4 regions of the Streptomyces montanus genome follow, and region 4 is predicted to be linked to each of the others. Evidence: riboswitches for the same ligand, from Rfam matches in the RefSeq annotation. Region 4 holds a riboswitch; each other region holds the start of a gene.
What was found. Region 4 has a riboswitch for cyclic di-AMP ahead of FE633_RS33335 (transglycosylase SLT domain-containing protein). Riboswitches for the same ligand answer to the same signal wherever they lie in the genome.
Positions count from the first base shown of each region.

Region 1: linked by a shared signal. The riboswitch ahead of FE633_RS19340 (C40 family peptidase) and the one ahead of FE633_RS33335 (transglycosylase SLT domain-containing protein) in region 4 are both predicted to bind cyclic di-AMP.
Region 2: linked by a shared signal. The riboswitch ahead of FE633_RS22050 (C40 family peptidase) and the one ahead of FE633_RS33335 (transglycosylase SLT domain-containing protein) in region 4 are both predicted to bind cyclic di-AMP.
Region 3: linked by a shared signal. The riboswitch ahead of FE633_RS41875 (transglycosylase family protein) and the one ahead of FE633_RS33335 (transglycosylase SLT domain-containing protein) in region 4 are both predicted to bind cyclic di-AMP.

Region 1 covers NZ_VBZC01000020.1:4,266-11,762, reverse strand. The annotation lists gene FE633_RS19350 (M23 family metallopeptidase) at 1-439, shown strand, start outside; gene pcrA (DNA helicase PcrA) at 539-3,025, opposite strand; cyclic di-AMP (ydaO/yuaA leader) riboswitch at 3,514-3,686, shown strand; gene FE633_RS19340 (C40 family peptidase) at 3,694-4,854, shown strand; gene FE633_RS19335 (hypothetical protein) at 4,951-5,304, opposite strand; gene FE633_RS19330 (C40 family peptidase) at 5,729-6,784, shown strand; gene pdxR (MocR-like pyridoxine biosynthesis transcription factor PdxR) at 6,939-7,497, opposite strand, start outside.
Region 2 covers NZ_VBZC01000024.1:4,596-12,092, forward strand. The annotation lists gene FE633_RS22030 (dihydrofolate reductase family protein) at 226-831, shown strand; gene FE633_RS22040 (ATP-dependent Clp protease proteolytic subunit) at 1,445-2,080, shown strand; gene FE633_RS22045 (hypothetical protein) at 2,088-2,396, shown strand; cyclic di-AMP (ydaO/yuaA leader) riboswitch at 2,766-2,930, shown strand; gene FE633_RS22050 (C40 family peptidase) at 2,934-3,407, shown strand; gene FE633_RS22055 (DUF6328 family protein) at 3,498-4,094, shown strand; gene FE633_RS22060 (ATP-binding protein) at 4,116-4,559, opposite strand; gene FE633_RS22065 (helix-turn-helix domain-containing protein) at 4,848-5,705, shown strand; gene FE633_RS22070 (DUF397 domain-containing protein) at 5,716-5,940, shown strand; gene FE633_RS22075 (8-amino-7-oxononanoate synthase) at 5,921-7,057, opposite strand; gene bioB (biotin synthase BioB) at 7,218-7,497, shown strand, end outside.
Region 3 covers NZ_VBZC01000080.1:2,043-9,539, forward strand. The annotation lists gene FE633_RS47945 (Ppx/GppA phosphatase family protein) at 2-943, opposite strand; gene FE633_RS47950 (DUF501 domain-containing protein) at 1,229-1,753, opposite strand; gene FE633_RS41865 (FtsB family cell division protein) at 1,782-2,264, opposite strand; gene eno (phosphopyruvate hydratase) at 2,428-3,717, opposite strand; gene FE633_RS41875 (transglycosylase family protein) at 4,087-4,755, opposite strand; cyclic di-AMP (ydaO/yuaA leader) riboswitch at 4,760-4,925, opposite strand; gene FE633_RS41880 (LysM peptidoglycan-binding domain-containing protein) at 5,131-6,063, opposite strand; gene FE633_RS41885 (cytochrome P450 family protein) at 6,202-7,485, opposite strand.
Region 4 covers NZ_VBZC01000047.1:25,729-33,225, reverse strand. The annotation lists gene FE633_RS33350 (zinc-ribbon domain-containing protein) at 61-357, shown strand; gene FE633_RS33345 (hypothetical protein) at 489-1,118, shown strand; gene FE633_RS33340 (phosphotransferase enzyme family protein) at 1,037-2,017, opposite strand; cyclic di-AMP (ydaO/yuaA leader) riboswitch at 2,593-2,743, shown strand; gene FE633_RS33335 (transglycosylase SLT domain-containing protein) at 2,746-3,540, shown strand; gene FE633_RS49590 (hypothetical protein) at 3,607-3,954, opposite strand; gene FE633_RS49585 (hypothetical protein) at 3,972-4,172, opposite strand; gene FE633_RS33325 (hypothetical protein) at 4,322-5,083, shown strand; gene FE633_RS33320 (hypothetical protein) at 5,459-6,415, opposite strand; gene FE633_RS33315 (hypothetical protein) at 6,851-7,497, shown strand, end outside.

The DNA.
Region 1 (7,497 bases), on a different contig from region 4:
GAGGGCGGCGGCCGAGGCGGCCCGCAAGGAGCGGCTGCGTCCGAAGTTCGCGCTGCCGGTCGCCCAGAAGGGACTCAGCGCCTACTACGGCCAGTCCGGCATCAACTGGATGTCGGTACACACCGGCATAGACTTCCCCGTCTCGTACGGCACGACCGTGATGGCCGCGACCGACGGCACGATCCGTACGGAGTGGAACAGCGCGTACGGGAACATGGCGGTCGTGACCGCCAAGGACGGCACGGAGACCTGGTACTGCCACCTCTCCAGCTACAAGGTCGCTTCCGGGACGGCCGTGAAGGCCGGCGACCCGATCGCGTTCTCGGGCAACTCCGGCAACTCGACCGGCCCGCATCTCCACTTCGAGGTACATCCGGGCGGCGGCGACGCGATCGACCCGCTGCCGTGGCTGCGCAGCCACGGCTTGAACCCGAATTAGGCAACGCGTACGCGTCCGTTGCCGCGGTGCCCGTCCCCGGGGCCCCGCCCATAGCCCCCTGTAACGGGCTGGAGCCCTCGCTGCTAGAGGCCCTCGCTGCTAGAGCTTCTCCACCGGCGCGTACCGCAGAAGAAGCCGCTTCGGCTTCGGTTCCCCGAAGTCGATCGTCGCCTCCGCGTTCGCCCCTGTGCCCTTCACGCCGACCACGGTGCCGAGCCCGAACTGGTCGTGTGTGACCCGGTCACCCACCGCCAGCGATACCACCGGCTTCTCCGTGGCGCCGCCGCGCCGCGTCGCGAAGCCGGACGCGCCCGAGGCCGCCGACCGGGAGCGGGAGGACGAGAGGGAGGCCGCCACCCCGGCCACCGGGCCGGCGGACATCGACCCCATGGATGCCGTCCGCTTCCACTCCAGATGCGTGTCCGGGATCTCCTCCAGGAAGCGGGACGGCGGGTTGTACGAGGGCTGCCCCCAGGCACTGCGCATCGTCGACCGCGTCAGGTACAGCCGCTCCCGCGCGCGTGTGATGCCGACGTACGCGAGCCGCCGCTCCTCCTCCAGTTCCTTGGTCTGGCCGAGCGCGCGCATGTGCGGGAAGACGCCGTCCTCCATGCCGGTCAGGAACACCACGGGAAATTCGAGGCCCTTGGCGGTGTGGAGGGTCATGAGCGTGATGACGCCGGAGCCGTCCTCCTCCTCGTCCGGGATCTGGTCGGAGTCGGCGACGAGCGCGACCTGCTCCAGGAAGTCGGACAGCGTGCCTGCCTCTCCCTCCGCGCGCTCCTGCTCGAACTCCATGGCCACGGCGGCGAGTTCCTGGAGGTTCTCGATGCGGGTCTCGTCCTGCGGGTCCGTCGAGGCCTGCAACTCGGCGAGATAGCCGGTGCGTTCGAGCACCGCCTCCAGGACCGTGGCCGGACCGGCGCCCGAGTCCACGATGGTCCGCAGGTCCTCCATCAGCGTGTTGAACCGCTTGACGGCGTTCGTGGAGCGGGCCGCCATGCCGTACGCCTCGTCGACGCGGCGCAGCGCCTGCGAGAAGCTGATCTTCTCCCGCGACGCGAGAGCGTCGATCATCGCCTCGGCGCGCTCGCCGATGCCGCGCTTCGGTACGTTCAGGATGCGGCGCAGGGGGACGGAGTCCTCGGCGTTGGACAGCACCCTCAAGTACGCGAGGACGTCCCGGACCTCCTTGCGCTCGTAGAAGCGGACGCCGCCGACGACCTTGTAGGGCAGGCCGACGCGGATGAAGATCTCTTCGAAGACACGGGACTGCGCGTTCGTCCGGTAGAAGACGGCGACGTCGCCCGCCTTCGCGTCACCGGAGTCCGTCAGCCGGTCGATCTCCTCGGCGACGAACTGCGCCTCGTCGTGCTCCGTGTCGGCGACGTAGCCGGTGATCTGCGCGCCCGCGCCCGCGTTGGTCCACAGGTTCTTGGGGCGGCGGCTCTCGTTGCGCTCGATGACCGCGTTGGCGGCGCTCAGGATCGTCTGTGTGGAGCGGTAGTTCTGCTCCAGGAGGATCGTCGTCGCGTCCGGGTAGTCCTCCTCGAACTGGAGGATGTTGCGGATGGTCGCGCCGCGGAAGGCGTAGATGGACTGGTCGGCGTCACCGACGACGCACAGTTCGGCGGGCGGGACGTCGTGCTCGCTGGGCGGGACGTCCACGGGGTGCTCGGAGGTGCCGACGAGTTCCCGTACGAGGGCGTACTGCGCGTGGTTCGTGTCCTGGTACTCGTCCACGAGGACGTGGCGGAAGCGGCGGCGGTAGTGCTCGGCGACGTCCGGGAAGGCGCGCAGGAGGTTGACCGTCGTCATGATCAGGTCGTCGAAGTCGAGGGCGTTCGCCTCGCGCAGCCGCGACTGGTAGAGCGCGTACGCCTGGGCGAGGGTCTTCTCGAAGCCGTCGGCCGCCTGGCTCGCGAAGTCCTCCTCGTCGATCAGCTCGTTCTTCAGGTTCGAGATCTTGGCGCTGAAGGACTTGGGCGGGAAGCGCTTCGGGTCGAGGTCCAGATCGCGGCAGACCAGGGCCATGAGGCGCTTCGAGTCGGCGGCGTCGTAGATGGAGAACGACGAGGTGAAGCCCAGCTTCTTCGACTCCCTGCGCAGGATGCGGACGCACGCGCTGTGGAAGGTCATCACCCACATCGCGTGGGCACGCGGGCCGACGAGCTGCTCGACGCGCTCCTTCATCTCACCGGCGGCCTTGTTGGTGAAGGTGATCGCGAGGATCTGGCCCGGGTGCACCTGCCGCTCGCCCAGCAGATAGGCGATCCGGTGCGTGAGCACACGGGTCTTCCCGGAGCCGGCGCCGGCCACGATGAGCAGGGGCGCGCCGGAGTGCACGACGGCCGCGCGCTGGTTCTCGTTCAGCCCCTCCAGGAGCGCCGCGGCGTCGACGTGCGGCCGCGGGGCGCCGTCGCGGTAGTACTCGTCCCGGCTCGGCGGCACGTCGAAGCGGCCGCCGAACAGGTCGTCCGGAACCGGCTCCGGCGCCTCGTCCTCGGGCGGCGGCGGGGGCTCTTCCTCGTGGGCCTGCGAGGGCTTGAGGTCCGCCAGGAAGCTGTCATCAAAGAGGCTGCTCATCGCTCTCCGAGTCTAGGCTCCCCCACTGACACCTCGCCGCCCCCCTGAGAACTCCACCAGAAACCGGAGCCGATCTCCCTGATCCGATCCCCAGAGCCCCCTCACCCTCCATCGCCGTTCTGTTACGTTCGGCGACGAACGGGGTAGAGAGCTCGTACGCGGATCTTGCGGCCACCGGGGAGGGCGGGCGCGGCGCACAGGTTGCACCATAAGTACCGTAGGTACCATGCGCCCCCCTGGGCGCGCGCATCGACGCCGAGGCCGCCCCGGGCCGGCCGACTCGGCACCAGTGCCCCGAAATCGGGAGAACTCCGTCAGCCAGGACAACTGGCCTCAGACCCTTCCGGATTGACCTCGAAGAGCTTCGGTTGAGGAAAAGGTCACGAAAACGTATCGGGCAATTCGCTCACCAACCTTCACAGGAGCCACACCCGTTGGCTAACTTTCCAGTGGGCCGCTCGACACCCACCGGCGAACGTCGCCGGGCCGTGCGGCCTCCGCTGAGTCCGGTACGCCCTTGTGGGCCGACGGAGCCGGGGACCCAACGACCTTGGGGTGAATCGGTCCAACTCCCTTGGGGGAGCAAGGACCGTAGGGCAAACCTTCCGGAGCACCCGCCCGAACCCGACAGCTAACTCGGTAAGCGGACGACGGAAGGAGTCGCCCTCGTGGCGTCGCACCGCAAATTGCGGACCCCCAGTAGTCCCATGGGCATACGGACCCCTGCCCTGGCCACCGCCGCCCTCACCTCGGTGGCCCTGCTCTCGCAGTCGGCGAACGCCGCGCCCGCCGCGGAGCCGAGGCCCAGCCTCGACGAGGTCCAGAAGAAGGTGGACGACCTCTACCAGCAGGCGGAGACCGCCACAGAGAAGTACAACGGGGCCAAGGAGAAGACCACAAAGCAGCGCAAGCGCGTCGACACCCTCCTGGACGACGTGGCCGAGCGCACGCAGAAGCTCAACGAAGCGCGCGAGGAACTCGGTGAGTTCGCGTCCGCGCAGTACCGCACCGGCGCCTCCACCCCCGGTACCGCGACCATGCTGCTCGCGGACGACCCGCAGGACTACTTCGACCAGACCCAGCTGATGGACCGGCTGACCAGCCGCCAGAAGCAGGCAGTCGACGACTACACCACGCAGCAGGCCGCGACGACGAAGAAGCGTCAGGAGGCCGCGGAGAGCCTGGAGACGCTCACCAAGACGCAGAGCACCCTGAAGAGCTCCAAGGCGGAGGTCCAGCGGAAGCTCGCCGAGGCGCGCGAGCTGCTCTCCCAGCTGACCGCCGAGGAGAAGGCGCGGCTCGCGGAGATCGAGAGGAAGAAGCAGGAGGAGGCCCGGCGCAAGGCGGAGGAGCTGGCGCGGCAGCAGGCCGCTGCGGAGGAGGAGAGGCAGCGCCAGGAGCAGCAGGCCCAGCAGGACTCCACGAGCACCTCCGGCTCGGGCAGCACCGCGGGGACCGGCACCTCGACCTCGACCTCCACCTCCAAGGGCGAGAAGGCGCTCGCCTTCGCCGAGGCCCAGACCGGCAAGCCGTACGTCTGGGGCGCGACCGGCCCCGACTCCTACGACTGCTCCGGTCTCACGCAGGCCGCCTGGAAGGCCGCCGGCGTCACCCTCCCGCGCACCACCTGGGACCAGGTCAACGCCGGCACGACGGTATCGGTCGCCAACGCCCAGCCCGGCGACCTGATCTTCTTCTACGACGACATCAGCCACGTCGGCATCTACAAGGGCGACGGCATGATGGTCCACGCCCCGAAGCCGGGGGCGTACGTCCGCGAGGAGTCGATCTACTACATGCCGATCCACAGCGTCGTCCGCCCGGCGTGAGCCACGCGCGCGTGCGGGCTTTCATGCGGCACGCGCGCGTGGGCATCACCTGGTGACGCCCTGGCCCCGGCGAGGGCGGCCGCTTTCAGGTCCCTGTCAGGTCCAGAGAACCGCGATGAAGATGTTCGCGATGGTCAGGCCGCCCACCAACCCGAACAACCCCTTCTCCACCGTCTCCTCGTCCCGCTTCACGTACACGAGCCCGAGAATCACGATCAGCAGCGCCAGCTTCACGCCGATCTTGATGTTGTTGACGGGCTGGTCGTCGGCCTGGTTGAGGCCCACCAGGACGACGCCGGTGACCAGCATGGTCAGGGCGCCGTGAAGCATCGCCGGGCTGAAGCGGGCCGTTCCCTCACCCATCGCCTTCATCTGGGTGAGGAAGCCTCCGAGGAGTGAGGCGATGCCGATGATGTGCAGCGCCACGAAGAGATGGATGAGTACGTCCATGACGCCGGAGCCTAATCGGAGGCTCTGAGGCCGCCTCGCACGGCCCCCCGCCTCCCTCGGCGGGCCCATACCAGCACCGCGCCTGCCCCGCTTGCACAACGGCCGCATCGGTCACCGCTCCTCGTCAACTCGCCGGCGGCAGGCCAGGATCACGGTCGCGAACGTTCACTGCGCGACTCGCTCCCGCCAGTTCCGTACATGGCGTTACCAACCCCTCACTCTCAGGTTTAGCGTCCTTCACCAGGTGACCGGCTTCCCACCCACCGCCCGGACCAGGGCGGCAGCCGGACACCACCGCCGAGAAAGGTCCGGCGGCGGCCCGCTCCCCCTGTGCGGGCCGCCGCCGGACGTGTGACCGGCCCTCGGGCCGCCGCCGGGGACGTATCCACGCCTCGGCGGTCGTACGGAAGGACGTGGAGTCCAGGTGGCAGCGCACCGCAAGCCGAGACAGCGCTCATTGGCCGGGGGTACGACCCGCACAGCCTTCACGATCGCGCTCGCGGGCGCGGCGAGCGCGACCTCCTTCGACGGGGCGGGGCACGCGGAGCCGCAGCTGACGCCGGATCAGGTGAAAGCGAAGGTCGACAAGTTGTACCAGGAGGCGGAGGTCGCCACCGACAAGTACAACGGGTCGAAGGAGAAGGCCGCCAAGACGGAGCGACGGCTGGACTCCCTTCAGGACGAGGCCGCGCGCAGGACGGAGCGGCTCAACTCCGAGCGGGACGCCCTGGGTTCGGTGGCCGCGGCGCAGTACCGGGACGGAGGCCTCGACCCCGCGTTGCGGCTCATGCTGTCGTCGGATCCCGATCAGTACCTGGACGGGGCCGCGTTCGCCGAGCGCGCCGGGAGCCGGCAGGCGACGACCGTCTCGCGCGTACGCAAGGAGCTGCGCGAGATCGAGCAGTTGCGCGGGGCCGCGCAGGTCGAACTCGCCTCGCTCAAGTCCCAGCAGGCGGATCTGAGGCGGCACAAGACCGCGGTCACCGGGAAACTGGGCGAGGCCCGGCATCTGCTCTCCCGGTTGACGGCGGAGGAGCGGGCGCGGATCGGGGCGGACGACGCCACCACGGCGCGCGCCTCGCGTTCCGGGTCGGCCCCGCACGACCCGGGCTCGACCACGGCGGCGCCCAACTCGCGTGCCGCCGCCGCGATCTCGTACGCGTACGAGAAACTCGGCAGTCCGTATGTGTGGGGCGCCACCGGGCCGGACGCCTTCGACTGCTCGGGGCTGACGCAGGCCGCGTACCGCTCCGCTGGCATCTCCCTGCCCCGGACGACGTACGCCCAGATCGACTCCGGCACACGCGTCTCCCGGTCCCGGCTCCAGCCCGGGGACCTGGTGTTCTTCTACTCGGGCATCAGCCATGTGGGGCTCTATGTGGGCAACGGGCAGATGATCCACGCGCCCAATCCTTCGGCGCCGGTGCGGGTGGCTCCGCTGGACGAGATGCCGTTCGCCGGGGCGACCCGGGTGGTGTGAGCGGGTGCAGCGGGGTGGGGTGGGGTTTTCTTTCCCCAACCCCACCCCCTTCCCGAAACAGGGGGCTGCGCCCCCAGGCCTCGGGGTTCGTATGTCGGCTGCGGGCCTGTTGTGGCTGGTCACGCAGTTCCCCGCGCCCCTGAAGGGGCGCGGGTCAGCGGAGCTCGCGCAGGGCCTCGCCCACCATCGCCACGCCGTCCTCGATCGCCGATGCCGGGGTCGCCGCGTAGCCCAGGAGCAGTCCCGGTGGGCCGTCCGGCCGCTGGCGGTGCCACGAGAGCGGGTGCACCTTGACGCCACGGGCCAGCGACGCACCGGCGAGATCCGTGTCCCTCTCGTCGCCCTCGAACGTAACCAGGAGATGCAGCCCGGCCGCCGCGCCGTGTACGACCGCCCCCGGCAGGTGCGCCCGTATCGCCGCGATCATGGCGTCCCGACGCCGCCGATGACGCCGCCGCAGCAGTCGCAGATGCCGCTCCAGCTCCCCCGACTCCATCAGCCGAGCCAGCACGAGCTGCGGCAACACCGCATTGCCGAGATCCGCGAACCGCTTCGCCGCCACCAGCGCGTCCCGGTACCGCCGCGGCGCCACCACCCACCCCATACGCAGCGCGGGCGCGAGCAGCTTCGACACGCTCCCCATGTAGCAGACCCGTTCCGGCACCATCGACCGCAGCGCGGGTACGGGCGACCGGTCGTAACGGTGCTCGGCG
Region 2 (7,497 bases), on a different contig from region 4:
GGCTTTGACAGAACTCAAACCGCCGTTCCCCATCGCGTGGAGATCATTCCCCGACTGCGTGCATAGTGCAATCATGTAGGGCTCCGGGCCCTCCGAAGCAGTGCCGCTCCGCCGACCTGATCGGCTGCAGCATCATGGGTTTTCGTTACTCCACAGCGCGGCCGATGAGTTTGTGGCTCCCGGCCGGTCCAAGCTCGTGACACCCTAGGTGGAAAGGACACCGCCATGTCGGAGCTTCTCGTCGACTTCATCACGTCCCTCGACGGCCACGCATCGGGAGAGGGATGGCCCGGGTTCTGGGGCCTCGAGGGCCCGGAGTACCTCGCATGGCTCGGCGAGCAGCCCGAGGCCACCTACCTGATGGGAGCGAACACCTACCGCCTGATGTCGGGCTTCGCCGCAGGCGAGGTCCCGAATGGCCAAGACGAGTTCAGGCCCGAAGAAGAGGCGTCCGTCGACGAGCTCACGCAAGCGTCCAAGGTGGTGTTCTCCTCCTCACTCGAGGAGCCACTGACGTGGGCCAACTCCACGCTCGTCCGCGACGACGCCGTCGAGGCGGTCCGCGCCATGAAGTCGAGTGGCTCGGGGCTCCTCAGCACGATCGGCAGCCTCAGCCTGTGCCGGTCCCTGCTACGAGCCGGACTCGTCGACCGCTTCCGGGTCGTGATGTTCCCGGTGATCACCGGGGCCACGGGCGAAGAACGCATCTACGACGGCTATCCGGACGTTGCCCTCGAGATGATCGAGCACCGCACCTTCGACGGCCGCATCCAGCTGGTCGAGTACAAGCCCCGCGTGCTCGAGCACCCGCCGCTCGGCGTCCCTGCGTGACGTCGCCCCGTCCGCCGGTCTGGACGGCACCAGACCGGCGCCGGCGGGCGCGGAGCAAGACCGAATAGAGGGCGAACGGTCAACGTAAGGACGCCCGGTCCAGGTCGCGTCGAAGGAGTAGATCAGCCGAGCAAGCTCCCCCATCCGGGCGAACTGCGTTCCCCGAGGCACTAGTCAGCCTGCAGCAGACCCGCTCGTGTGGCCGAGGGTCATTGCGGCCAGGCCCAGACCGTCCCTTACGTGCCTGAAGGATCAAGGCACCCTCTGACCTGCGGACACACTTGACAGGTGCAGATAAGGCCCGTCTCCGACCCACAGTGGTACAGCACGTTGCGGGTTTCGAACGCGGTCGGGTCGTCCGGGTCGCCGTAGGCGCCCGATGATCGCAGCCCTGCCGCACCCGAGCATCGCAATTCAGACGGGTACGGACGTGTCCACCTCGCTCCGACCGAGCAGGAGTTGGGGTCAGTGGCGGGATGCCGCCGGACTCTCACGCCGAGAGCGAAACCGCCTTTGACCTGTTGCTCATCGCCAACTCGTGGGCCATGCTCCCCACATAACGTCTTGTACGTCCTGTACATTTTTTGCAGGACGCACTCGGAGGAGGCATGTCATGACCCGACCGTCCGCCCGCTACGTCCTGCCCGAGTTCACCGAACACACGAGCTCGGGACAGCGGACCATGGATCCGTACGCGAAGCTGCTCGAGGAACGGATCGTCTTCCTCGGGACGCCGATCGACGACACGTCCGCGAACGACGTGATGGCGCAGTTCATCCACCTCGAGCACCAGTCGCCGGACCGGGACATCTCGCTGTACATCAACTCCCCCGGCGGCTCGTTCAGCGCGATGACGGCCATCTACGACACGATGCGGTACATCACCTGCGAGGTGGAGACGGTCTGCCTGGGGCAGGCGGCGTCGGCCGCGGCGGTGCTGCTGGCGGCAGGCGCGCCGGGCAAGCGATCCGCGCTGCCGGACGCGCGCATGCTGATCCACCAGCCGTCGCTGTCCGAGCCGGTGCAGGGCCAGACGTCCGATCTGGCCATCCAGGCCGAGGAAATGATGCGGACCCGCACGCTGCTGGAGGAGATGCTCGCGCGGCACACGGGCCGGAGCCAGGAGCAGATCAGCGCGGACATCGAGCGCGACAAGATCCTGGACGCGCCGGCGGCGGTGGAGTACGGGCTCGTCGATCAGATCATCCCCAGCCGCAAGGCCTCGCGCCCCGACCCCGGCGCCAGGTGAACCGCCGATGCTCCCACCGGAGTTGCCCCCGATGCCGGCCCTGACCCGCGCGGAGGGCGAACTGATCGACCATTACCTGGAGGTGGTCGATCTCCTGGGCCGGATCAACCCCGCGCGCCCCGGCGACACCTACCGCGGCCTGCGCGCCGCGCAGGCACTGGTCAGCAAGGCCACCGCGCTGCGCGAAGCGCTGGCGCTGATGCACCAGCGGGGTGAGCACGAGGTGCACGCCCCCACCCTGGCGCGGGCATTGCGGGTCCTCGACGGCGAACGCCGCGCGGCTCGCGTCGCTTTGCCGTCCGACTCCGACAGCTGACGCACACGGACCGGCCCGGAGCCCCGCAGGTGTCTGACGAGGCGTCCGGGCAAGGTTTGAAACGGACCAAATGGTGTACCCCCGAACGCCGTAGCCGGGGGTCGTTCCAGAGGCCCATGCGAGTTGCTCAGCGCGCGTACCGCTGAGGCGGAATCAGGCATTCCTGTGCTGGTACGGGGGCCCTCGACCCTCTCGACGCCCTGGCTGAAACGGGGCTGTCCACCCGAACAGGTGAGTGGTGAGTAACCCCACAAAACGCCGATTCTGTTCGGCTTTTCCGACGTTCGTGCGTCAAGATCCCTTCCGACGACAAGCCCCCGCCACAGCGGCGGGGCGGTCCGGGCGGACGCCGAGTCCTGCCGCCGCCCGGATGACGGGTCGACAGAAGTGGATCGGCAGGAGTGGAGGACCCAAGCACGACGGGCCGCCGGAGAGATCCGAGTGGCCCTTGGGGTGAAGCCGCACACGCGGCCGGGCAACTTCGCCAGCCCGAATCCGACAGGTCATCCTTCACAGGCGGCTGACGAAGGGTTGCGCATGACTGCGCTCAATCGAGTCCCGTCGCTGCTTACCAGGGCCGGTACCGCATCGGCTCTCACCATCGCCGCCGTTGGCGGCAGCATCGTGGCCCCCGGCTTCGCGTCCGACGCCGAAGCGGCCACCCCCGCGACGAAGGCACTTCAGGTGGCGGCCTCCAAGAAGGGTTCCCCGTACAAGTGGGGAGCCACGGGGCCCAAGCGCTTCGACTGCTCCGGCCTCACGCTGTACTCGTTCAAGAAGGCCGGCAAGTCACTGCCCCGCACCGCCGCGGCGCAGTACAACAAGACGCGCCACATCTCCGCTTCGAGCCGCAAGCAGGGAGACCTGGTGTTCTTCCACTCGGGCCGGAACGTGTACCACGTCGGCATCTACGCCGGGAAGGGACGGATCTGGCACTCCCCGAAGACCGGGGACGTGGTGAGGCTGCAGAAGATCTGGACGAAGAGCGTCTGGTACGGCCGGGTCAGGTGATGCGCCCGTGGGATGGCGGCGTTCAGCTTCGGCGCCGCCGTCCCACGCGGCGGGCGTGATGCCGGCCGTTGATTGGTTACTCATTCATGTATGACCGACCGTCACGCCAGCGACCGCCCCAACGACCGTCATCCCCCCGGCCGTCAGCCCACCGACGGACCGGCCACCGGCCGTCAGCCCACGGACGGACCGGCCCCCGACAGACAGGCCGCCGAGGAGCGGCACGAGACGCGGCTCGAACGCGCCGACCGCAACTTCAACGAGCTGCTCCAGGAACTGAGGGTCACCCAGACCGGCGTACAGATCCTCTTCGCGTTCCTGCTGACCCTCGCGTTCACCCCGCGCTTCCCGTCCCTCGACACCATGCAGCGCGCCACCTACGTCACCACGCTGCTGCTCTCCGTGCTGGCCGCCATGCTCTTCACCGCCCCTGCCGCCCTGCACCGCCGGCTCTTCCAGCAGGGGGCCAAGCCGCAGCTCGTGACCGTCTCGTCGCATCTCGCCCAGCTGGGGATGGCGGTGCTCGCGCTCGCGCTCGCCGGGTCGGTCCTCCTGGTCGTGGATGTGGCGGTGGGCCGGGTCGGAGGGATCGTGGCCGGTGCCGGCACGCTGGTGGTGTGCCTCGGACTGTGGGCGCTGGTGCCTGACATGATGCGACGTCGCACCGGCCGGAACCCGGAGGACTGAGGCCTGCAACGCCGGACGGCCCTAGTCGGCCGTCACGGGCTGGACCGGTGCCTCCCACGGCAGCATGATCGACACCGTTTTACCCCCCTCGCGGGTGGGCCGGATCGTCAGCTTGCCGCCGCACTCGGCGGTCAGCCAGCGGATGATCACCATGCCGCGGCCGTTGTCCTGCTGGACGGCCGCGGGCAGACGCTTCGGAAAGCGGGGATGGCTGTCGGTCACGCCGATGCACAGCTGTTCGTCACGGTCGAGCGTGACGTCCACCGTGAAGGTGGGCGACTGCCCGAGGGTGTGCTGCACGGCGTTGGTGGCGAGTTCGGACACGATGAGCCGGACGGTGTCGGCGATCTCCGTCTCGGGTGGAAGGCCCCATTCGGCAAGGACGTTGGCGACATAGGTACGGGCGGCGGAGACCGAGGCGGGATCGCTCGGCAGAGTGACGGATGCTTCCAGGTGGTCTGCCATGGCGTCGTCGTCCCTTTCCCACGGGACCGGAGTCCGACACGGAGCGGATGATTCGAGTACGGTCCCGGACTGGTGCTGCGCGCCACACTGCCACTACCGCGCGGGTCTCGGTGGCGATCCACCGAGATATGCATATATCTGTCGCTCGAAGCGGTGAACTCTGCGACGGCCGACCGTATTTGGGCGGGTGACCGGGGCTTCTTTCGGACGGGTGACCGGGGGGTTCTTCTACCGTCGGCGTGACACCGGGCGTTATAGCGTCGGCTCGACGGTCGGAAGGAGACGGCCATGAAGAACGGTCCCGCGGTACGCCGCCGAAAGCTCGGCGCGGAGCTGCGCGCTCTGCGTGCCCATGCGGGCCTCACGAGCAGCGAGGCGGCCAGGATGGTCGGCTGGCACCAGTCGAAGGTGAGCCGGATCGAGACCGGCCGCAGCAAGGTCAAACCGGCCGACGTACGACTGCTCCTCGACGCCTACGACGTCCAGGACCCGGATCTGCGCGAGTTGCTCGTCGTCCTGGCGGGCTCCGGCGAGGGCGGCCGGGACCACTGGTGGCACGCCTACCGGGGCGTACTGCCACCCACGTACCGCGACTTCATCAGCCTGGAGTCGCAGGCCTGCGCAATGCGCACGCTGGAGAACTCCGTGGTCCCAGGGCTGTTGCAGACCCCGGAGTACGCGCGCGAGGTGACGCGGGCCGCCCTGGACGGGCTGCCGGACGGCAAGGTCGACGCGCTCGTGGAGGTACGCCTCGCCCGCCAGGACGTGCTGCGTTCGAACCCGCCGCTCCACCTGAGCGCGGTCCTGGACGAGGCGGTGCTGCGCCGTACGGTCGGCGGACCCGAGGTGATGTCACGGCAGTTGAAGCACCTACGGGACGCCGCGCACCTGCCTCACGTGCGCATTCAGGTGCTGCCGTTCGGTGTTGGGGCCCATGTCGGGGTGACCGGACCTTTCGTTATCTTCTCTTTTCCGAACACATCTGATCTGGATGTGGTTGTTCTCGACCACTTGACGAGTAGCCTCCATCTCGAACGGAAAGAAGACCTCCATGCCTACAGCGAGGCCTTCAACTCCCTTCAGGTGAACGCCCTTTCCCCCGACGAATCGTTGGGGTTCATCGACGGGATAGCTGACACCGCATAAAGGAGGCACCATGTCCGCCCTGCCTCGGTACGTACCTTCGAGCTTCCATCTGCCCGGTGTGCTGTGGCAGCGCAGCAGCCACAGCACCGGAATGAACAACTGCGTCGAGACGACCCGGCCGGGCTCCGGCCCATGGACCGGTCTCGTCGCCGTGCGCGACTCGAAGAACACCTCGGGTCCCGCCCTGCTCTTCGCCCCCTCGGCCTGGGAGGGCTTTATCGCCGCACTTCACTGATCACACGAACGGCACGGTCGATCTGCCCGCCGGTGAGGTCCGCGCGGGCGGTCAGCCGCAGCCGTGAGATGCCGTCCGGCACCGACGGGGGACGGAAGCAGCCGACGGCCAGTCCGGCCTCGCGGCAATCCGCGGCCCAGCGCACGGCCTGCTCCGGGGAGGGTGCGCGCACGGAGACGACGGCGGCGTCCGGCCGCACCGCCTCGAGGCCCTCGGCCGTCAGGCGGGCGTGCAGTTCCGTCGCCACGGCACGCGCGCGTGCCGCCCGTTCGGGCTCCCGGCGCAGCAGGCGCAGGGCCGCGAGGGCGGCGCCCGCCGCCGCGGGGGCCAGACCGGTGTCGAAGATGAACGTACGGGCCGCGTTGACCAGGTGCTCGATGACGCGGGCCGGACCGAGGACGGCACCGCCCTGGCTGCCGAACGACTTCGACAGCGTGACGGTGGCGACGACATCGGCCGCGCCCGCGAGCCCGGCCGCGTGCGGCGCGCCCCGGCCCCCCTCACCGAGGACACCCAGGCCGTGCGCGTCGTCGACGACCAGACCGGCGCCGAACTCCCGGCAGACACCCGCGAGTCCGGTGAGCGGCGCCGCGTCGCCGTCCACCGAGAAGACCGTGTCGGACACGACGACAGCGGGACCGGAGTGCGTGCCCAGCGCCTTGCGCACCGCCTCGGGGTCGGCATGGGCGACGACCTGCGTGGTGCCGCGCGCGAGACGGCAGCCGTCGATCAGCGAGGCATGGTTGCCCGCGTCCGAGACGACGAGGGAGCCGTGCGGCGCCAGCGTGGTGACGGCGGCGAGGTTGGCGGCATAGCCCGAGGAGAAGACGAGCGCGGACTCGAAGCCGCAGAACTCGGCGAGCTCACGTTCGAGTTCGGCGTGCAGTTCGGTGGAGCCCGTGACGAGCCGGGAGCCCGTGGCGCCACCGCCCCACTCCCGCGCGGCGCGCGCGGCGGCCTCGGTGATCTCGGGGTGCCGGGCCAGGCCCAGGTAGTCGTTGCTCGCGAGGTCGAGGAGCGGGGTGTCCGCGGGGCGCGGGCGCAGGGTCCGAACGAGCCCGGCCCGGCGACGCGCACGCGCCTGTTCGTCGATCCATGCGAACGGCGATTCCGCCATGTGTCCTCCGGGCCATGAAGATGCGCTTTTTGTAGGCACTGCACAGACCCTAGCGGGCTGACCAGCCACCCAGGGTGTGGAAAAAACCACACGTCGAACGGCCTCTGTTGTACGAACTCTCCTTTGCCCGGCGCGGTCGGATAGGCCAGGATCGGACCCTATGGACCTGCTGAACACGCTGGTGGACAAGGGGCTTCGGCGCGAGGTGCCGACCCGCGACGAGGCACTGGCCGTACTGGCCACCTCCGACGACGAACTCCTCGATGTGGTGGCCGCGGCCGGCAAGGTAAGGAGGCAGTGGTTCGGCCAACGGGTGAAACTCAATTATCTGGTCAACCTGAAGTCGGGCCTGTGTCCCGAGGACTGCTCCTACTGCTCGCAGCGCCTCGGCTCCAAGGCGGAGATCCTCAAGTACACCTGGCTGAAGCCCGACCAGGCCT
Region 3 (7,497 bases), on a different contig from region 4:
TCTACGCAACCGACCAGGCGATGCCGTCGAGGATGTCGTGCTCGCTCACGACGACCTCGCTCGCCCCGATCCGTTCCATGATCGAGAGCAGTACGAGCGCACCGGCACCGATCACGTCCACACGGCCCGGGTGCATCGCGGGGATGGCGGCGCGTTCCGCGTGCGTGGAGGCCAGGAGATGCTCGGTGATATCCCGGACCTTGTCGTACGGGACCCGGGAGTGGTGGATGGCGGCCGGGTCGTACTCGGAGAGGTTCTGCGCGATCGCCGACACCGTGGTGACGGATCCCGCGAGCCCGACCAACGTGTGTGCCTCGCGCAGGGGGACGGTCTCTTCGGCGAGGTCGAGGGCCGCGGCGATGTCGGCACGGATGGCCTCGATCTGGTCCGGTGTCGGCGGGTCCGCGATCGTCCCCTCGTGCATGAGGTGGCGCTCCGTCATCCGTACGCAGCCGATGTCGACCGAGCGTGCGGCGCGGACGTGGTCGTCGCCGACGACGAACTCGGTGGAGCCGCCACCGATGTCCACGACGAGGAAGGGCTTCGCGAGGTCGTCCCTGCCGGTCAGCTCCTTGGTCGCGCCCGTGAAGGAGAACTCGGCCTCCTGGTCGCCTGAGATGACCTCGGGCTCGACACCCAGGATGTCCAGGACACCGCGTACGAACTCGTCCCTGTTCTCGGCGTCTCGGGAGGCGGAGGTCGCCACGAAGCGGAGGCGTTCCGCGCCGTGCTCCTTGATGGCCGCCGCGTACTCACGGCAGGCGGTGAACGTCCGCTCCAAGGCCTCGGGGGCGAGGCGGCCGGTGCGGTCGACGCCCTGGCCGAGGCGGACGATCGTCATCCGCCGGTCCAGGTCGACGAGTTCGCCCGTCGCCGGGTCCGCGTCGGCGACGAGCAGCCGGATGGAGTTGGTGCCGCAGTCGATGGCAGCGACCCTGGTCATGACCTGTGCTCTCCTGTCGTGGTTCCGTTTCCTCGCCCCCGCCGCCCCTACCCGTCCCATCCCTGGGGCTCCGCCCCAGACCCCGCTCCTCAAACTCCCCCAGCTACCGCTGGGAGGTGCCCCCAGAGGGGCTGACATACCCAGCCCGTCCGGCGTTTGAGGACGAGGCCGTTCAGGCCGATACGGGGGTCTGGGGGCGGAGCCCCCAGGTACGGGATGATGGGGGTCCCCCCTGCTCGAGCGAAGCCGAGAGCTTGGGGGAGGGTAGGGGCGGCGGGGGCGACATCACTCCTCGGGCGGCAGCGTCACGCACGGACCCTTGCGCCACCACTCCGGCAGCATCGCGATCGCCTCGTCGCCCAGCGGGTTCACGCCCGGCCCCGCCGCCAGGGAGTGGGCCACCAGAACGTGCAGGCACTTCACCCGGTCCGGCATGCCGCCCGCGCTCGGGAAGCCGTCCAGAACCTCGATGGCATCGCGGCGCGCGATGTAGTCCTCGTGGGCGGCACGGTAGGCGGCGGCCAGAACAGGGTCCTCGGCCAGCCGATCCGTCATCTCCTTCATGACGCCGTTCGCCTCGAGCGTGCCGATCGCCGACGCCGCGCGCGGGCACGTCAGGTAGTACGTCGTCGGGAACGGCGTGCCGTCCGGCAGCCGCGGCGCCGTCTCGACCACGTCCGGCTGACCGCACGGGCACCGGTGCGCGATCGCACGCAGCCCGCGCGGCGGGCGCCCGAGCTGCTGCTTGAAGGCCTCGACGTCCGCGTCGGTGGGCTCGGTGCGCGGAGTGGAAGGAGGGGGCGTTTCCATGCCTTGGGTCTGTGTCTCTCTCATCGGTTCACTGGTCCGCGCTGTCGGCCTTGTCGACGCCGTACCAGAGATTGGAGTACCAGGGGCGGTCGGCCGCCGTCTGGTCCGTACGCGACTTCCTCGCCGCGTCGGGGTCGATCACGATGTAGCCGGTCTCCCCCGGCATCACATAGTGCAGCCGCTCCCGGATCCGCTGCTCGGCGTACTCGTCGTCCTGCCAGCGTGCCTTGAGGTCGCGCAGTTGCTCCACCCGTTCGCGGGCCTGCTCCCGCTCCTGCTGGAGGTCGGCGATCTCGGCGCGCTGGGAGACGTACTGCCGTGTCGGGTAGGCGAGGGCGACGACGAGGGAACAGAGGACGAGGACGAGCAGGGCGGCCCGGCCCGTCAGCCGGGAGCGGCGGGCCTGGCGCTTGGTCTGGGAGCGGTAGACACGGGCGGCCGTCTGCTCGCCGAGCAGCCGCAGCCTGGTCGCGGTGGAGAACCGGTCCCGGTCGCGGTCCTTCACGGCCATCCCAATGCCTCCCCTTCACGCACGTACGTCCCCGCACACGGTACGGGACCGAGTACGGGGACGTACGCCCGACGGGGCGGTGGCCCCTGCGTGCGGAGCTCAGCCCTCGCTGTGCTTACGGGTTCGCGGAGCGCTGTGCCTACTGGTTCGCGGAGCGCTGTGCCTACTGGTTCGCGGAGCGAAACCGCGGGAAGGCGCTGCGGCCGGCGTACACCGCCGCGTCGTCGAGGATCTCCTCGATGCGCAGCAGCTGGTTGTACTTGGCGACGCGCTCGGAGCGAGCGGGGGCGCCGGTCTTGATCTGGCCGCAGTTGGTGGCGACGGCCAGGTCCGCGATGGTGACGTCCTCGGTCTCGCCGGAGCGGTGGGACATCATGCACTTGAAGCCGTTGCGCTGGGCGAGCTCCACGGCGTCCAGGGTCTCGGTCAGCGAACCGATCTGGTTGACCTTGACGAGCAGGGCGTTGGCCGAGCCCTCCTCGATGCCACGGGCCAGGCGCTCCGGGTTGGTGACGAACAGGTCGTCGCCGACGAGCTGGACCTTGGAGCCGAGCTTGTCGGTGATGACCTTCCAGCCGGCCCAGTCGTCCTCGAACAGCGGGTCCTCGATGGAGACGAGCGGGTACGCCTCGACCAGCTCGGCGTAGTACTCGGTCATCTCGGCGGCGGAGCGCTCCTTGCCCTCGAAGAGGTAGGAGCCGTCCTTGTAGAACTCGGAGGCGGCGACGTCGAGCGCGAGGGCGATCTGCTCGCCGGGGGTGTAGCCGGCTTCCTTGATCGCCTCGAGGATGAGGTCGAGAGCCTCGCGGTTGGAGCCGAGGTTCGGGGCGAAGCCGCCCTCGTCGCCGAGGCCGGTGGCCAGACCGCGGGACTTCAGCACCTTCTTGAGGGTGTGGTAGACCTCGGCGCCCCAGCGCAGCGCCTCGGAGAAGGACTCCGCGCCGATCGGGGCGATCATGAACTCCTGGATGTCCACGTTCGAGTCGGCGTGCGAGCCGCCGTTCAGGATGTTCATCATCGGAACGGGCAGCAGGTGCGCGTTCGGGCCGCCCAGGTAGCGGAAGAGCGGGAGGTCGCTGGCCTCGGAGGCGGCGTGCGCGACGGCGAGGGAGACGCCGAGGATGGCGTTGGCGCCGAGCGAGCCCTTGTTGTCGGTGGCATCCAGGTCGATCATCGCCTGGTCGATCAGCCGCTGCTCGGTGGCGTCGTAGCCGACGAGCTCCGGGCCGAGCTGCTCGATGACGGCGAGGACGGCCTTCTCGACGCCCTTGCCGAGGTAGCGGCCGGCGTCTCCGTCGCGGAGTTCGACAGCTTCGAATGCGCCGGTGGAGGCGCCGGACGGGACGGCGGCACGCCCCGTGCTGCCGTCGTCGAGGCCGACCTCGACCTCGACCGTGGGATTGCCTCGGGAGTCCAGGATTTCCCGGGCTACGACGACGTCGATGGACGGCACGAGCATCTCCTTCTGGGATGTGACGCGGGTACACGGGCGCTCGGCCCGCATGCGCGGAGCCGCGGCGGTTCCGCGAGATGAGCCTAACCGGCTCCGGGAGATCGGCCAGCCGTCCGACCACCCCATGGACGGAACTGAGGGTACACATTGTTCCAGAACGGAACAAATGGGGGGAGAACAGAGAAAGAAAAGCCCCGCCACGGTGCATGCGGGGGAACACGCACCGGGGCGGGGAGAGCGGGAACGGAAGCGCTCCCGGGAGGACTCCTTCAGCTTGCGGGCCCCTCTTATGAGAGGGCTGTGAGCAAGCCGAGGTTCCACGAAGAGGTTTCCGCGTCGAGGCCGCGCCTCAGGGGCGCGGCGTCAACGTCAGCTGAGGTGCAGCTGCTGACCCGGGAAGATGAAGTTCTCGTCGTCGATGATGTCGTCGTTCAGCTCGAACACCTTCTTCCAGCCGCCCTTGACGTGGTGCTCCGAGGCGATCGCGCTGAGGGTGTCACCCTTCACGACCTTGTACTCGCCGTCGCCCTTCTTGACCTTCTTGCCGGTCGGGGTCTCGACGGTCTTGGGCGCGGAGCGCTCCTGGGAGCGGGAGGCCCGCTCCTCCTGGGCCGGCGCACTCTGCTGCTGGGTGCTCTCCTGCGCGGCACCGGAGCCCGAGGGGGACGCGCCGGACAGACCCTTGCCGCAGACCGGCCAGGCACCCTTGCCCTGGCTCGCGAGGACCTTCTCGGCGACCTGGATCTGCTGGGCCTTGGAGGCCTGGTCGGCGGTGGAGGCGTACTGCGTGCCGCCGTACGCGGCCCAGGTGGAGGACGAGAACTGCAGGCCGCCGTAGTAGCCGTTGCCGGTGTTGATGGACCAGTTGCCTCCCGACTCGCACTGGGCGACGGCGTCCCACTCGGAGGCGCTGGCGGCGGAGGCGGTGCCGGAGACCATCAGCGGAACGGCGATGGCGGCGCCGGTGACACCGGCGAGCGTGGCGATACGAGCGGTCTTGGTCGGGCGGCGGTGCTTGCCCGTGCCGGAATGCAGCATGGAGAGATCCCCTCACCGACGCCTGCGAGGTGAGCTGTCGGGTTCGGGCCGAGTGAGTTGCCCGGCCGCGCGACTTGCGCGCGGCTTAACCCCAAGCCATCTCCGGTCTCGGTGACCGGGGAGGGCGCTTACCTTGGGTCCCCCGCTCCTGCCTACGGCGCTTGACGCGACGACTGTTCCCGTACGGCCGTTGGCAGGATTCGGCGTGACGTCCGACGGGGCCCGCTGTGGCGAGCGATCACGACCGTAAACACGCGATCCGCCGAACTCCAAAGACGATCAGGGTCTTTGAGAGCCATGTCTCACTTTCATCAAACCGGACATTCGCCCCGAACTGCCGCTACTTTTCGCCTGATTCGACGGCTTGGGGAGCAGTTACTCGCTGCCGAGTTCAAGCCTTTGACCGGGGAGGATGAGGTCCGGGTCGGCGCCGACGGTTTGCTTGTTCTCGGCGTAGAGCTCGGGCCATCCACCCTCCATGTCAAAGGAGTCGGCGATGGCCCAGAGATTGTCTCCGGGGCGGACCACATACGTGCCGTCGACCGCCTCACGCGAGACGGTGCCGCCGCGCGAGGCGTGCCGGCCGGCGGAGTCGCCCGCACGCGAGGCCGCGGCGCCCTCTTCGGCACTGCCCCCGCGATGGCGACCGGTTTCGCCGCTTTTCGCCGTACCGGTGGACGTGCTGTCGCCGCTCGACGATTCGGAGTTGGCGCCGCTGCCGGAGTCCTGTGTCGCATCACTGGAGGACTCGGACGTATCGGACTTGTCGGACCCATCAGACGTGTCTGATGTATCGGACTTCGTGGAATCAGAGCCAGAGCCAGAACCCGAGTCCGAGTCCGAGGTCGAGTCCGAGGTCGAGTCCGAACCCGAATCGGTGGACGAAGAAGCGGAGTCGTCGGCCACACCCGTGTCGACATCGGCGGCGCCGGAGTCCTGCGTCAGACCCGCGACGAGCCCACAGGTCGCCCAGGCGCTCGCGCCCTTGTCCGCGACGACCTTCTCGGCGACGGCTATCTGCTGGGAGCGGCTGGCCTGGTCGGCGCTCGCGGCGTAGTCGAGGCCGCCGTACTGCTCCCAGGTCTCCTGGGTCATCTGGAGCCCGCCGTAACGGCCGTTGCCGGTGTCGGCGCTCCACGATCCGCCGCTCTCGCAGTCCGCGATCGCGTCCCAGGTCGTACCGCTGGCAGCGCTGGCGCCGGTCGCGCCGAGCAGGGGGATCGCGATGGCCGAACCGGTCACTCCGGCTGCGACGAAGAGAGCCGGGGCCTGACGGGGGCGACGGTGACGACCGTTCCCGGAGAGCATGCGGTTGCCTTTCGCGTGACGGCAGGGATTAGAGCGACGGGTGAGGTCTGCACTGAGCCGTGAACCTATCCGCAGTCGAACGCTTGTCACAAGTAGATGCAGAGCAGATCACGTGAAGATCACAGAGCTGACGTTTTATCAGCTCGGAGCTGGGGTGAAGCTCACCGGCAATGTGCGCAGCCCACGCATGATGAGCCCTCCCCGCCACCGCAAATCGGTGGAATCGACGGCGAGTTGCAGGTCAGGGAGACGGGTGAGGAGCGTCGCGAGCGCGGTCCTGCCCTCCAGACGGGCCAGGGGCGCACCGAGGCAGTAGTGGATGCCGTGCCCGTAGCCGAGGTGCTGGTTGTCGCGTCTGCCGAGGTCAAGGGTGTCGGGGGCGTCGAACCGCCCGGGGTCGCGGTCGGCGGCGGCGAGTACGACGAGTACCGGATCGCCGACCTCGATGCGCTGCCCGCCGATGGTGACCGCCTCCGTCGCGAACCGCCATGTGGCCAGCTCGACCGGCCCGTCGTACCGGAGCAGTTCCTCGACGCCGGTCGCGAGGAGGTCCGTGTCGCCGACCGCCAGGGACTGCTGGAGCCGCTGCCGCTGCTCGGGATGGGTGAGGAGCGCGTATGTGCCGTTTCCGACGAGATTGACGGTGGTCTCGAACCCCGCGAACAGGAGGATGAACGCCATCGCCGCGGCCTCGTTCTCGCTCAGGTGCTCGCCGTGGTCGGAGGCGCGGATGAGACCGGAGATGAGGTCCTCGCCGGGGGTTGGCTCCTCGGGGAGCGCCGCGCGCTTGCGGTGGATGAGCTCGGCGAGATAGCCGCGCATCTTCTTCACGGACCGCGCGACCCCGCCCCGCGGCCCTCCCCCGTGCCGGATCATCATCCCCGCCCAGTCGCGGAAGTCGTCCTGGTCCTCGCGCGGGACGCCGAGCAGATCGCAGATGGCGTAGATGGGGAGGGGAAAGGCGAACTCGTGGATGAGGTCGGCGCTGCCCTTGTGCGCGAACTGGTCGATGAGGTGATCGGCCAACTCCTGTACGCGCGGGGCGAATGCGGCCACGCGGCGTGGTGTGAACGCCTGGGCCACGAGCCGCCGAAGCCTCGTGTGATCCGGCGGATCGATATTGAGCAGATGAGTCATCAGCTCGGCCTTGCGCTCGCCGGGGATGCCGGTCTTGCCCTTGGCGTGTGCGGGTTCGTCGTGGTGTGCGGGGTTCTTGGAGAGGCGGGCGTCGGCGAGGGCCTGCTTGGCGTCGGCGTACCGGGTGACCAGCCAGGCCTCCACTCCGCTCGGCAGTTTGGTCCGGTGCACGGGGGCGTGCTCGCGCAGCCAGGCGTACGCCGGGTAGGGGTTGGTGGCGAACTCCCAGGTGAAGAGTTCGGGGGGCGTGCTGCCGACGGAGGTCCGGGCTGGCTTTTCGGTCACTCCTTGACGGTA
Region 4 (7,497 bases):
GACCGCGCCTCGCTGCTCGCCGGCACTCGGTCGGCAGGCACTGACCCGAGAGGGACCAACATGATCATCTTCGGCACCAGGGGATACCTGTACCAGCTCGCGATACTGACGCTGATGTGCGGCCACTGTGGCAATCCCGCCGCGCACACGCTCAAGAAGCGCGTCACGAAGTTCACGCTGTTCTTCGTGCCGCTGTTTCCGTTCTCCACGAAGTACGCGACGCAGTGCACCTTCTGCGGTGCGGAGCAGAAGGTGACCAAGGAACAGGCTGAGCAGCTGCAGGCGCACGCGCAGGGCGCGAGCGGCCACGGCGGTCAGACGTACGGGCAGCCGCAGCAGCAGCCCTACCAGTCCTGAAGCAGGTGGCAGGACAGACGGGTTCCTCGACGCCGGGTGACCCCCCTGGCCCTCGCCCTTACTCTGTCCCGGAGGCGAGGCTCGCGCGCGAGATCTTCGGCCCGCTCGGCGGCATCGTGGAGATCGGGGCCGTGCGCGCCACCGGCACCTGGGCGCTTCCTGACGTGTCGGTGGGCGACTTTCTGACACGCCGGCAGAACGAGGTGGATCGCCTGCTGAACGGCATCCGCACGGTCTGTGGCTTCAGCGACGCGGCCATGGCGATCAACGACGACCTGGGATGGCTCAGCGATTACGAAGTGGCGGCGCCCTTCCTGCTTCTCTGGTCCGGCGGCGTCGAAGGGGTTCCGGAACGCCGGGAAGAACTCGAAGAGCCCGCGACAGTGCGCCGCATGTGCCACATGGGTGCGGACCTGCAGCTCACACACTTCCTGCAAGCGCTGATCAGCGGGGCCCTCACCGCGGGAACCGAAGCGCAGCAGGGAGCGGAGGAGGTCGCCGAGATCCTCGGGATCGCGGTCGACCTGGCGGACGGGACGGGGCGAAATACTCCGACGAGCGTTTTCAGGACCTGGAGGGTCGCTTTCCTACCGGGCATCCTCCGCCCCGACTCGAGCGCGCCCGAGAGGGGCAGAGCAGGGTTCCGCGCCTACGCCCGCGCCCTGGAGGAACTCCTCGATCACCACTCGGTCTCGAGAGCTTCTGCCAATCGGGAGACCGCAGTCAGGTCTGGAAAGTTCTGCAGAGAAGCGACGACCTGATTGCTCGCGAACTCACGCTGCTCGGCAGTCACGTTCGGATCGACCGCACACTCCGCCTGCACGTAAACGTAGTTCAAGGCCGTTGCGAAAAGCATCGAGAACGATTCCAGGTTCTTGATGACCGCGCTGCCTCCGGCGCCCAGATAGGCGCGCACCAATCGCCGGGCGGAATCGGCATGGAAGTGGTTCCCGCCCGCCCAGACGTATACGGCACGTGCGAGCTCGCGTTCCGCCGATATGGAACCGGCGTTGTCCCAGTCGAGGAGAACCGGTCCAGTCGGACCGACCAGGACATTCCGTGGCTGCATGTCGAGATGGGACGTCACCACATCATCTGGGGCGGACGGAGTCACATGGTGGGCCATCTCCACCGCCGAAGTGGCGATGAACCGGCCCAGCGCGTCCGACCACGGCATGGCGGCCGGGCGAACTTTTTTGTGCAGCTCTGCCCAGTCGGCCTCCTGGTGGCACTGTTCATACCAGGAGTCCGGTGTCTCGCTGGCGCCCTCTCCGGCTCTGTGGAGGACGGCCAGGGTCCGGCCGCACCAGCTCAGGAGGTCCGGATCAGACGCGTCTGCCTCGGTTCCGTCGACCCAGTCGTACAGCTTCACATAGGACCCGCCCAGTGCGGGGGTGAGTTGGGAGACGTATCCGTCGTTGCGATTCGGGATGAGCCGTGGCGCTGAGATCCCCAGCTTCTCCGTGGCGTTCCGCAGTGTGGATTCCCGGTGGACCTGCCGCTCGTCACAGCCGAAGAGGAGCTCTTTCACTGCCCATGAGGTGCCATTCCCGGACAACTTCCAGATCTGCCCCAGCGCGCCACGGGTGACCGGTGTCATCGTCCACGATCCAGTGCCCAGCTCATAGGTATCCGCAATGAAGTCGGCCGTGCTTTGCATAGAGGCGCCTCTCTGGCTGCTGTGCGGGGTGGCCGCCACTTGCGGCTCAACTATAGAAATACCGCCAAGATGGCGGGCGTTGCGCCGTATTTTCACTGCGCGGGGCACAGGCGTTCCCGAACGCCGGGGCTTCGGCCGCCACTTCAAGCCCGACTCGGGCCGGGGGTGGGGCGGCTCTCCGGTGGCGACCTGGACACGGATCTCTCCCCGGCGGAGGTCCGGCGGGCTCCGCCCATGAGGCATGGCTGTTTGGGTGCTTGGAGCGTAATGCCCGAGTTGACTTGATTGCCGCTTTGGCTGCACTTACAGGCGCTTGGTTGTGCTTGGTTGCGCTTGATCGCGTGAAATGAGTCACGTTCGGGCGGATCGGGCGCTGTGGCGCGTCTGGCTACTTTGCCTTTGCGGAAGGCAAGTTGAGTTCTGTGCCGCGACGTAATCGGGTGATTTGCCCCTTCGTTCTGACCGGGTTGGGCGAATCTCGACCTGATTTCGGGGCTTGTTCCTGCTGTGTGCTCTCGCATACGTTCTCGTCGATCCGGGCGGATCGCCGAATCCTGCCGCCGCCCCGGAACCCATCCATCCACGCGCTACGGCAGGAGCGGGGGACCCAGGTAATCGCCGATCCGGATACCGGAACGGCTTGGGGTGAAGCCGCACGCACCGTGCGGCCGGGCATCTCCAGCCCGAACCCGACAGCTCACCTCGCAGGCGCCGGAGAGGAAATCGTCATGCCCGCACGAGGTAAGCACCGTCGTCAGAGAATCCACCCCCTCACCCGTGGCATCGTCGCCGCGGGAGCGGGCGGAGTCGCGCTCGCGCTCCCGATCGCGGGGGCGACCGGCGCCCACGCCGCCGAGTCGGCGCAGGTCGCGCAGGTCGCGCAGTTCGCAAAAGCGGCGAAAGTCGCGGTTCCGGATGTCAGGCTCATCACGTACAAGGTGGTCCCGGGCGACACGCTGTTCAAGATCGCGCGAAAGCATCACACGAAGGGCGGCTGGAAGAAGCTGTACAAGGCCAACCGCGCGGTCATCGGCAACGACCCGGCGATGATCTACCCAGGCCTCACGCTGACACTCGGCACGAAAAAGGTACAAACGTCTACAAGTAAGGCCAAAGCGACACCTGTGGCCCCGAAGGCCTCGGCGACCCCCGCCAAGCCCGCGGCGGCGGCAGCCGCCGCTCCCGCCGCCGCGAAGACGTACACGAACAACCTGGACGGCTGGATCAAGGAGGCTCTGGACGTCATGGCCAAGAACGGGATCCCGGGCACCTACGACGGCATCTACCGCAACATCATGCGCGAGTCGTCGGGGAATCCCCAGGCCATCAACAACTGGGACTCCAACGCCGCGGCCGGGACGCCGTCCAAGGGCCTCCTGCAGGTCATCGATCCGACCTTCGCCGCCTACCACGTGCCCGGTACGGCAAACGACCCCTTCGACCCGGTCGCGAACATCGCGGCGGCCTGTAACTACGCCGCCGACAAGTACGGCTCGATCGACAACGTCAACGGGCCTTACTGATCAAGCCCAGAGGTCGTCATGCCGGCCCCCCTGGCGGGGGGGGGGCCGGCATTTCACCGCCGTTCGTCAGGCCTTCGTATCCACGAACAGATCTTCCGCTGTGGCAGCCGTGAGGGAGCGCTTGAGCCAGGCTCGGAGGATTTCCAGGTCGGTGCAGCTCGTGATGCGCGCGTGTACCTCGTCCGGGACGTCGATGCCGCGCTCGCCCAGGACCAGCAGGATGTCCTCGGCATGACTCTCTACGCGGCCCTCTGTGCGGCCCTCGGCGCGCAGGCGCTGGGAGGTCTCCGAGCGGAAGAAGGAGAGGTCGACGGACATCAAGTGCCTCCAGGTCTTGGCGGCCGGGGCGGTCCCGAGGCCTAGTTCGGTGAGCTCGGCGAAGATCCTCGCGGTGTCTTCGTCGACGGTTTTCAAAGCGGCGGCCAGGGCTTTCAGGATGGCAGTGGCGTTGTCGTCCTTGCCATGAGTGATGGCGGAGAGTGTCGCGAGGGCTGCTCCGTGAGGTCGGTGGGCATGAGGGACACCGCGACCGGGTCCGGGAAGGGGAGATCGAGGGCCCGGAAGGTCCGCGCGAAGGCGCCGGGGTCCTCCTGGAAGATGCGGTGCATCGCCTCGTGGGATGAGCTGACCATGTGGCGGACGTTAATGACCGCCGATCAGGCCGGACGGGTATATGCCGCTGGCTCACTCGTATGGATGATCAGCGGGAGGTACCGCGCTCCGGCGGAGGAGGTCAGGACGATATCCGTACGGGTTTTCCGCCCGCTCGTAGGGTGGGGTCGTGGACCCTCAGACCGTGGACCTTCCGGCTGTTGTCGCCGGCTTTCGCAATGTGACCCAGATCGCCGGGCTCGACGGAGCCTGGCGCTGGTCGCCGGTGCCGGGGATCGAGTTCGCCGGGGCGCTCTCCGCCGACGGGACGCGGCTGCTCCAGCTGAGCGGTCGCGACTCCTACGATCACGAACTGGCCGTGGCCACCCTGGAGTTCGCCCGCGAGAGGGAGAAGGAGATCTTCGCCCGGAATCCGTATCTCGGTGCGCTGGAGGGGTTCCGGACGCCGACTGGTCGTCACGGGTTCGACGCGGTTGTCGGTATAGCCCCCGAAGTGCACGACTTCTATCACGTCCAGCACCCGGAATTGACGCCGCATGTCCGGCTGACATTCCCGGCGTACGCCTGTGAGTTCTCCGGTCAGGAGACGCTCGACGAAGCGATCACCCGCTATCGCATGCTCCGCCTGAACAACCTCGATCGGGAGCCGCTGCCCTTCCTGAGGATGCGGTACGCCAACACCCGGACCAAGGGCCGAAGCACCAATCCCGGGAGGGGCTTCACCGAACCGCGTCGGCTTGTGGAGGAGATCGAGTGGATGGAAGGCGCGGGCGGCAGTTTCGTCGAGTTCGAGAACCGTCATGGAGGGGTGTGGCGGGTTGAGTGGCACGGGACTTGGTTGCTTGCGGAGTGGGGCGCGCGGCCCGGTACCCCCCGTGAGATCGGGCTCGGAGAACTCCTCGAGTTCGCGTCGTCTCGGCTCAGGGACTGAGCATGCCCTTGGTGAAGATGAAAGGGCAGCGGCGGCAGCATGTGCCGGGAGATGTCTTCACTCTCCAACTCGAAGGCGCGTCGCCCCCGTTGCCCCCGTCGCCCCCCGTCATCCCACCGCGACAGCGGTCCGTACCGGCTGATCCCGGAGCGGAGCGAGCCGTGCGGCTGGTTCGCGCTGGCCAACTTCGAGCACTTTCAGTGGGAGTTGGACGCCTCGCTCGGCCATCGTCCCCCACCGCCGCTCCCGCCGTGTCCCGCGCAGCCGTCCGAGAGAGTGCTCAGGCGAATGGCGAAGGAGAGGGCGGCGGAGGAGGGGTTGGCGGAGGAGAGGTTGGCGGGGGAGAGGTTGGCGGGGGAGTAGGGCCGACAGCCCTCAGGCCGCCTGGTTCTTCTCCTTCTCCGTCTCCTCCTCCAGCAACTTCTGCAGAACCGGCGACAGTTCGGGGACGCGTGCCCCCGCCGCCTGGGCCGCGGAGAGCGCGCGTACGTACGCCACAGCCGCCTCCCGGAGGCGTTGCCTCTCACGGCCCTGGCGGCTACCGGCCACCCAGATCGAGATGGCGACCGGAACGGCGACGAGGGCCGCCAGGTAGCCGAGGGGGTTGTCCGAGGAGACGGCCCACGCCACAGCGACGATCCCCGCGAAGAGCAGCAGCCACCCTGTCTCGTCGTGCCAGCCGCCCTCGTCCGCCATGGCCTCGTACGACATCACCGACGCGGGCTTTGTGGGAACGTCCGGCGCCGTCGACGGTTCTGCTTCTCCTCTGGGCGACGACCCTTCGGACGACGACCCTTCGTACGACAGCCCTTCTGACGACGGTCCGCCAGGCGACGGCTCCACCTCCGCATACACAGGAATCGGCACCGTCTCCCGGTCACCGCTGAACGACCGCCCCACCAGCCACCCCGGCACATGAGTCACCGGCACCCCGTGGGCCCGCGCCAGCCCGAGCACCTCGCGGTAGCCCGCGAGCCTCGCGTCCAGCAACTCCCTTTTCCAGCGCTGCCGTACCAGCGTGAGGGCAGCCACCGCCACAACGAGCAGCGGACCCGCCGGGCCGAACGCCAGTACCGGTTTACCGGAGAAGGCAGGCACCACAGGACCCAGGAACGGCCACATGACGCCGACGGTCAGGGTCAGCGCACCCAGCCACACCAACGGCCCCCGCTCACAGGCACGCAACGCCCGTCGTCGCTCCGCGAGCATCGCCGCCGTCGCCGCGTCGTCCGTGTAGTCGAAACCATGACGTGCGCCGATGGCGCGAACCGACGGCAGGAGGCGGGCGTCGGCCGACAGAGCCCCCGCGTTCACGGGGAGAAGCCCCGACACAACAACCAACTCCACCCGTACCGACCGACGTCCCGACTTCGTTCCCGCGGTGGAAGATCATGGCACGGCGGCGCACAAACTCCGCCAGGGAGCAGAGCCGCGATGCGTGAGCAGTTCGTGCAGGAATGGTGTCTTCCGCGCAACGAGTCCATGTCATCCCACGGGCGGATGATTCGCGCCCGCACAGCGACAGGCGCCTACGCAGGCAAGTCCTCAACGGGGAACCGAACGGCCCGCGTTGCGCGTGGTTAACGTCGAGCTGTGTGAGGTCCGCGGTCGTGGACGCGCCTTGAGGGGCTTATGCGCTGCTGATACGGTGCGATGACTTGACACTCATTCCAGCCATGGCTATCCGACCTGGTCGGACGGTACGTCCGATGGGAGTGCAGTGTCCCAATTGACGGAAACCTTCTTGGGTGTACGGGGAGCGGTTGCGTGAAGATCCAAGAGCGTACGGGGGCGGGCAACCACCGTTCCGCGGCGCCGGCCCAGCCGGCGATGGGTGAGCGCCTTCCCGCGCCGCCTCGCGAGCGCAAACCGGCGCTGGCCGCTCTCGCCGTGCTGCTCATCCTGGTCGGTGCCCTGGGCGCCACCATGCTCGTGCTGCGCGCCGGGGACCGTATCGAGGTCGTGAAGGTGACCAAGGACATCCAGGCCGGAGAGTCCGTCACCGATAGCAACGTGACCTCTGTCATGGTCTCCGCCGACTCCGGTGTCGACTACGTCGAGTGGTCCAAGCTCGGCAGCCTCAAGAAGCTCAAGGCCAAGTCGACCATCTTCAAGGGCAGCGTCGCCGTCGGCCAGATGTTCGGGCCGAAGAGCACCCTCCCGGCCGGCAAGGCCGTCGTCGGCCTCTCCCTCAAGGAGGGCCAGTACCCGGTGGGTATCAAGGAGGGCGACGTCGTGGCCGCGTACGGCGTCGGTGACAGCGCTGGCTCCACGCCCTCGGACGACGCGACCGGCAGCGGAGACACGAGCACCGACACCGGCAGCGATACGCCGATCGTCACCGACGCGCGGGTCACCAGCGTGCCGGACGCCGGCGGTGACGCCACCATCAGCAGCACCAACAAGCAGATCAC